Loktanella sp. M215: one gene and its partner. Each later gene encodes a partner of the first gene's protein in a complex. Links are inferred from orthologs where the notes say so. Each region holds a gene or a part of one and is shown on either strand. Other genes may lie near its edges.

Region 1 (3,689 bases):
CCAGCGGTCAGGTGCTGCGCATGCGCGCCGACGACCCCGCCGCCGTCATCGACGTGCCCCACTTCTGCGCCGAGGCCGGTCATGCGCTGGCCGCCAGCGAAGACGACGGCCCAGTCCAGATCTACTACATCCGCAAGGGCTGACCCGACCGAAGCGCGGACATTAAAAAAGGCGGACCGTGAGGCCCGCCTTTTTCATGTGCGTCGCGCGGGGCTTAGCGGCCCAAAGACCACCAGCCGCGCTTCTTGGGCTTCTCGTCGACGTCGGCCTCAGCCTCGGCCTCGGGTTCTTCCGCTGCGGCAGGCGCTGCGGTCTGCACGGATTTCACCTCCGGCGCGGCCTCTTGGGCCATGGTCTCCGGCGCTGCGGCGGGTGCCTGCTCCGGTGCGGTCTCCGCAGGCGGAACCTCCACGGCCACCGGGGCCGTCTCGGTCGTTGCATCCGCCGCTGGCGTCTCTGCCACGGCGACGGCGGCTTCGGCTTCCGTCACCACTTCGGGCGTTGCGGCCTCGACCGGCTTCTTGGCGCGGCTGCGACGCTTGGGCTTGGGCGCCTCTTCGGTCGGGGCCTCAGTGGCCTCGCCTTCGGCAGCGGCAGCGGGCTTGCGCCGCGTCCGGGTCCGCTTTTTCGGCGCTTCGTCTGCTGCGGGCGCGTCTGCGGCGGCAGGCGCCGCCTCGGCCGGTGCATCGGTCGCCGTCTCGGCGGCCACCGCGTCGGTCGCGGCTTCTGCCGTCACCTCTGCCTTGGGCTTGCGGCTGCGCGAGCGGGTACGCTTGGGCTTCTCCTCGGCTGTAGCCTCGACCCCCTCAGGCGTCGTGGCCGCGCCGTCATCGGACTCGTCGCTGTCGTCGTCATCGCCCTGGGTCTGATCGTTCGCCTGATCGCCACCGGCGCCACCCCGCCGCCGCCGCCGCCGGCGCCGCTTTTTCCGGGGCTGGTCGTCGGCCTCGGCATCGGGTGCCGTGCGCGCCTGCGGGGCCTTGTCCTCGGTCGACGCGTCGGCCTCGACCGCCACGGGTGAGGCCACCTCTTCCGCCTCGACCTCGTCGAAGACATGTTCGTCAGCCTGATCGCGCGCGTCCATCGCGGGCGGCACGAAGGGCTGCGCATCCGGCACGACCCGCGTCGCGGTCTTGAACTTGTCGATGGCAAAATCCGGCGAGACCAGCGTCACGTCGCATTCGACACGCACGGACATGCCGTAGCGCGATTCGATGCTGGCGATATGATCCCGCTTGCCGTTCATCAGCACATTGGCGATGGACACAGGCGCGCGCACCAGCACTTCCTTGGACCGGGCACGGGTGCCCTCTTCCTCGATCTGGCGCAGGATGTTGAGCACCACGTTGTCGTCGGACCGCAACAGGCCGGTGCCATGGCAATGCGGGCACGGCTGCGTTGTCGCCTCCAGCATGCCGGGGCGCAGACGCTGGCGCGACATTTCCATCAGGCCAAAGCCGGAGATCCGGCCCACCTGAATGCGCGCGCGGTCGGTCTTCAGCGCATCCTTGAACCGCTTTTCCACCGCCACGTTGTTGCGGCGTTCGTCCATGTCGATGAAGTCGATCACGATCAGACCGGCCAGGTCGCGCAGACGCATCTGGCGCGCCACCTCGTCGGCGGCCTCCAGGTTGGTCTTCAGCGCGGTCTGCTCGATCGACCCTTCCTTGGTCGCCCGGCCAGAGTTCACGTCGACCGCCACCAGCGCCTCGGTCACGCCGATCACGATGTAACCGCCAGAGGGCAGTTGCACGGTCGGGTTGAACATGCCCGCAAGGTAGCCTTCGACCTGATAGCGCGCATACAGCGGCATCTGCTCGGCGTATTGCTTCACGTTCTTGGCGTGGGACGGCATGATCATCCGCATGAAGTCCTTGGCGGTGCGGAACCCTTCGGCCCCGGCCACGATGACCTCGTCGATGTCCTTTGAATAAAGGTCGCGGATCGTCCGCTTGATCAGATCGCCCTCTTCATAGATCTTCGCGGGAGCGATGGATTTCAGCGTCAGTTCGCGGATCGTTTCCCACATCCGCTGCAGATATTCGTAGTCGCGCTTGATCTCGGTCCGGGTGCGCTGGCTGCCTGCGGTGCGGATGATCAGGCCGGCGCCTTCGGGCACCAGCATGTCGCCTGCGATATCCTTCAGCTTCTTGCGGTCGGCGGCGTTGGTGATCTTGCGTGAAATGCCGCCGCCCCGGGCGGTGTTCGGCATCAGGACGCAGTAACGACCGGCAAGCGACAGGTAAGTGGTTAGCGCCGCACCCTTGTTGCCGCGCTCTTCCTTAACGACCTGCACCAGCATGATCTGGCGGACCTTCACGACCTCCTGGATTTTGTAGCGCTTGGGCCGCGGCTTGCGCGCCGGGCGCACGTCGTCGCTGTCATCCTCGGCCACGACGTCGATGCTGTCGTCCTTGTCGGCGGCCGTCGGCTGATCGTCATGATCATCCTCGTCGTCGTGGCTCGGGGTATCGACCGGAGTCTCTCCGACCAGTTCCATCGGGCTGGAGCCTTCGTCAGGATCGTCGAGGTCGATGGTTTCCATCCCGGCGACGTCACGCTTGGCCGTCGCATCATCGCCCGACGCATCCGCTGCGCGCGATCCCCGACGGCGCGTGCGGCGCACGCGGGGCTTCGATCCGGTGTCGTCGCCAGCGGCTTCGGCCTCGTCCGCCTCATCCTCGGCATCGTCGTCAGCGCGCTGGCTGGCGGCATAGGCCTTTTCTTCGGCGATCAGCGCCTGCCGGTCGGCAATCGGGATCTGGTAATAGTCGGGGTGAATCTCGGAAAACGCGAGGAATCCGTGGCGGTTGCCGCCGTAATCCACAAAGGCCGCCTGCAACGAGGGTTCGACCCGCGTGACCTTGGCCAGGTAGATATTGCCAGCAAGCTGTCGCTTGAACTGGCTTTCGAAATCAAATTCCTCGACCTTGTTTCCGTCTACCACAACGACGCGGGTTTCTTCCGCGTGGGTGGCGTCGATCAGCATTTTCTTCATGATATCCAATCACATGACGCACGCCATCGGCCCCGGGGGGCGCGATCGTGCGGCTGTCATGTCTGATGTAGGCGATGGGTGCGCGGGCCACGACGACACCCCTTGGGGTGCGGATCGTGTGGCCATCTGTCTGCGCGCCTCGCATCGCGGTCCTTATCTGGCCCGTGCGAACAGGGGCCGGTTCAATGCCCGGTCACAGTTGTTCACATGCAAACCAAGGGCGTACTTGCGATCGTTTCCGATCCAATCAGCTGAGCGGAACCGCAGACATTGCCCGCGTAGACCGCACCAGAGAATCTCACCGGGGATTTGCGCATACCGTCATGGCAACCGCCCGTACCACCTTCATAGGGGAGATGACTGTCATAAGACAATCACAAAGTGCGTTTTGCCGCGGCCTGGGCCGCAGGCTAGCGCCCGATGCTGAAACCACCGGCATAAAAGCGGCTGCCGCCCTGCCCGGTCACGGTCGCCACCGCGTCATTGTTTCCCAACACGCCCGCAAACCGCCCCGGCGTGCCGTTGTAGGCGGCGTCGCCGGCGAACCCGTTGGCAAAGCCCCGGTCGCCCTGCGCGGTCAATGTCAGCGCACCGTCGCCGGATTGGCCGGTCAGACGGCCGGTGGAAAAGTCGATCTCTGCCGACATTGTCCCGGTGGGGCGCGTCACGGTCCATGTCGCAGGGTCCGTGG
Region 2 (3,244 bases), 480 kb from region 1 along the record:
GCGGCGGCATCGTCTTTGCTATCGTCTGCCGCATGCAGGGCGAGCGTCTTCTGCGCCGCGACGTCCTGCATCCTATGGTCCTGCTGCGTAACGCCGGCGAGGTCTTTGGAACGCTGGGCTATGTTTCCGCCGTGGTGCTGACGCCGATCTCTTCGGCCTCGGCGATCTTTCAGGCGACGCCGCTGTTCGTGACGCTGGGGGCGGCCCTGTTCCTGCAAGAAGCCGTCGGCTGGCGGCGCTGGGCCGCGATCGCCGTCGGGTTTTGCGGCGTGCTGCTGATCATCCGGCCGGGCATGGATTCCTTCCGCCCCGCATCGCTCTTCGCCGTGCAGGGCGTGATCTTCCTCGGTATCCGCGATCTGGCGACCCGGCGGATCCCCAAGACCATCAGCTCCATGCGCCTGTCCACCTACGCCTTTGCCGTCATCGTGCCCACCGGGTTGGTCCTGATGGCCGTGGTCGGCGACCGCTTCGTCCTGCCCGGCACCACGGATTCGCTGCGCGTGGCGGGATCCATCGTGGCGGGCGTGCTGGGCTATTACGCGTTAGTCACCGCGACACGGCTGGGCGACATGTCCCATATCGCACCGTTCCGCTATTCCCGCCTGGTCTTTGCCCTGATCGTCGGCGTCACCGTCTTCGGCGAACGCCCCGACGCCGCCACCTTGTTCGGGGCCGCGATCATCGTGGGATCCGGCACCTACGCCGCCCTGCGCGAAGGCCAGCGCCGCCGTGCTTCCCTTGCAGCAGCAGGCGCGATATAACACCGTTAACGCTAACATCACCCACCGGAGGCCTCTCATGAGCAGTATCATCGACATCCACGCCCGCGAAATCCTCGACAGCCGTGGCAACCCCACGGTCGAGGTCGACGTGACCCTCGAAGACGGCACCATGGGCCGCGCCGCCGTCCCCTCGGGTGCGTCGACCGGCATGCACGAAGCGCACGAGCGCCGCGACGGGGACAAGTCCCGCTACATGGGCAAGGGCGTGCTGGAAGCGGTCGCCGCCGTGAACGGCGAGATCTTCGAGGCACTGCTGGATTATGACGCCACCGATCAGGTCGGCATCGACATGACGATGATCGAACTGGACGGCACCGACAACAAGGGGCGTCTGGGTGCGAACGCGATCCTCGGCGTGTCGATGGCCGTCGCCAAGGCCGCCGCCGATTTCACCTCGCAGCCGCTGTTCCGCTACATCGGCGGCACATCTGCACGGATGCTGCCGGTGCCGATGATGAACATCATCAATGGCGGCGAACACGCCGATAACCCGATCGATATTCAGGAATTCATGATCATGCCGGTGGCTGCGGACAATATCCGCGAAGCGATCCGCATGGGCTCCGAAGTGTTTCACACGCTGAAGAAAGAACTCTCCGCCGCGGGCCACAACACCGGCATCGGCGACGAGGGCGGCTTTGCCCCCGGCCTGAACTCCACCCGCGAAGCACTTGATTTCATTTTGAAGTCCATCGAAAAGGCAGGCTACACACCCGGCAAGGATATCTACCTCGCCCTCGATTGCGCCTCGACCGAATACTTCAAGGACGGCAAGTACGAGATGAAGGGCGAAGGCGCCTCGTTCACCTCGGACCAGAATGTCGACTACCTTGAAAAGCTAGTGAACGACTATCCCATCATCAGCATCGAAGACGGCATGTCCGAGGACGACTGGGACGGCTGGAAGGCCCTGACCGATCGTCTGGGCGACCGCGTGCAGCTGGTGGGCGACGACCTTTTCGTGACCAACCCAAAGCGTCTGGCCGAAGGCATCAAGCGTGGATCGGCGAATGCCATGCTGGTCAAGGTCAACCAGATCGGCACCCTGACCGAGACGTTGCAGGCCGTCGACATGGCCCACCGCGCGCGGTTCACCAACGTCATGTCGCACCGCTCCGGAGAGACCGAGGACACCACCATCGCCGACCTTGCCGTGGCCACCAACTGCGGCCAGATCAAGACCGGGTCGCTGTCCCGCTCTGACCGCTTGGCCAAGTACAACCAGCTGATCCGGATCGAGGAAATGCTGGGCGAGACGGCCCTTTACGCCGGACGCAGCATCCTGCGGGGCTGATGATCGCCCGGTTCGATACGCCACTTTCGACCCGCCGCAGGTTTCTGCGGCGGGTCTTTACCTATGTCGCCTTCGCGGGCGGCGTGCTGGCGGTCTGCCTCGGCATCGGGATGGCCGGCTATTACTGGATCGTCGGACTAGACTGGATCGACGCCCTTCTCAACGCCAGCATGATCCTGACCGGCATGGGCCCGGTCGACCCGATGCCGGACGACGCGGCCAAGCTCTTTGCCAGCACCTACGCGATCTTTTCCGGTGCAGTCTATCCGGCGATCACCGCGATCCTGCTCTACCCGTTCCTGCACCGCCTGCTGCACATCTTCCATTTCGAGACGCAGGACGACGGGGCCTAACCTGCGGCGGCTCCTTCTTCTGGTCGCAAATACTTCGGGGGTTCGGGGGCTGGCCCCCGGCAGCATCCGCAAAGGGGCGGCACAAACGCAAAAGGGGCGGCTTGCGCCACCCCTTCCGGTCGTCCGATCAGGGCGGGAGATTACTCCCAGAAGCCTTCGTCAACGTCCTGTGCCGCTTCGATGTCCGCTTGGGTCATCTGCGTGACATAGGCGTAGGTGCCATCGTCCAGCGCTGTCAGGCGCACGTTCTCGACGGGCATCATAACCATCTTGTCGCCCAGACCGAGGAAGCCACCGACTTCACCGACGATTGCAACCATCTGGCCGGTCTTGGACAGCACGATGTCCTCGATCGAGCCGATGCGCTCCCAGCCTTCGCCGGTGCCCTGATAGGTCTCGTTGTTGGTCCACATGCTGTTGTCTTCTGCGGCATCCATGCGCCAGACCTGACCACCTGTGATGTCACGGGTGCGGATCAGGTTTTCCGACGTCGTCAGATCGAAGTTCTGCATGTCGTCCACACTGTCCGCTGCGTCTGCCGTTGCATCTGCAGCATTCTCGACAGCATTGCCCGTCGCATCAGCGGCGTTTTCGACAGCGTTGCCGGTTGCATCGGCGGCATTCTCGACAGCGTTGCCAGCGGAATCAGCCGCATTTTCCATGGACTGTTCGGCCTGTTCAGCGTTGGTCGCCGTACCGTCCGCATTCATGTGGCTTTCGGCAAAGACCATCGACCCTGCGAGGGTCAGGGCCACTGCTGCGGTGCTTGTCTTGAGGATATTCATCATCTTCTCCAGTCGTTTCATCTGGCA

What was found.
Region 2: the proteins of GLR48_RS15235 (region 1) and eno are in contact, whole or in part, in a solved structure (PDB 2FYM), measured with the Escherichia coli proteins. The link is inferred for Loktanella sp. M215 from one-to-one orthologs.

Annotation. Positions count from the first base shown.
Region 1 is NZ_WMEA01000001.1:3,069,928-3,073,616, forward strand. What follows is about bases 15-3,385. They hold GLR48_RS15235 (Rne/Rng family ribonuclease), read right to left. Parts: upstream 3,002-3,385; coding sequence 215-3,001; downstream 15-214. Other genes in these bases: GLR48_RS15230 (sulfurtransferase TusA family protein), read left to right, coding at 15-143. Also shown: more of GLR48_RS15230, read left to right, coding at 1-14; GLR48_RS15240 (hypothetical protein), read right to left, coding at 3,409-3,689. UniProt on the Escherichia coli protein: Endoribonuclease that plays a central role in RNA processing and decay. Required for the maturation of 5S and 16S rRNAs and the majority of tRNAs. Also involved in the degradation of most mRNAs.
Region 2 is NZ_WMEA01000001.1:2,587,908-2,591,151, reverse strand. The notes cover bases 15-2,940. They hold eno (phosphopyruvate hydratase), read left to right. Parts: upstream 15-801; coding sequence 802-2,079; downstream 2,080-2,940. Other genes in these bases: GLR48_RS12700 (PRC-barrel domain-containing protein), read right to left, coding at 2,573-2,940; GLR48_RS12705 (hypothetical protein), read left to right, coding at 2,079-2,432; GLR48_RS12715 (DMT family transporter), read left to right, coding at 15-764. Also shown: more of GLR48_RS12715, read left to right, coding at 1-14; more of GLR48_RS12700, read right to left, coding at 2,941-3,217. UniProt on the Escherichia coli protein: Catalyzes the reversible conversion of 2-phosphoglycerate (2-PG) into phosphoenolpyruvate (PEP). It is essential for the degradation of carbohydrates via glycolysis.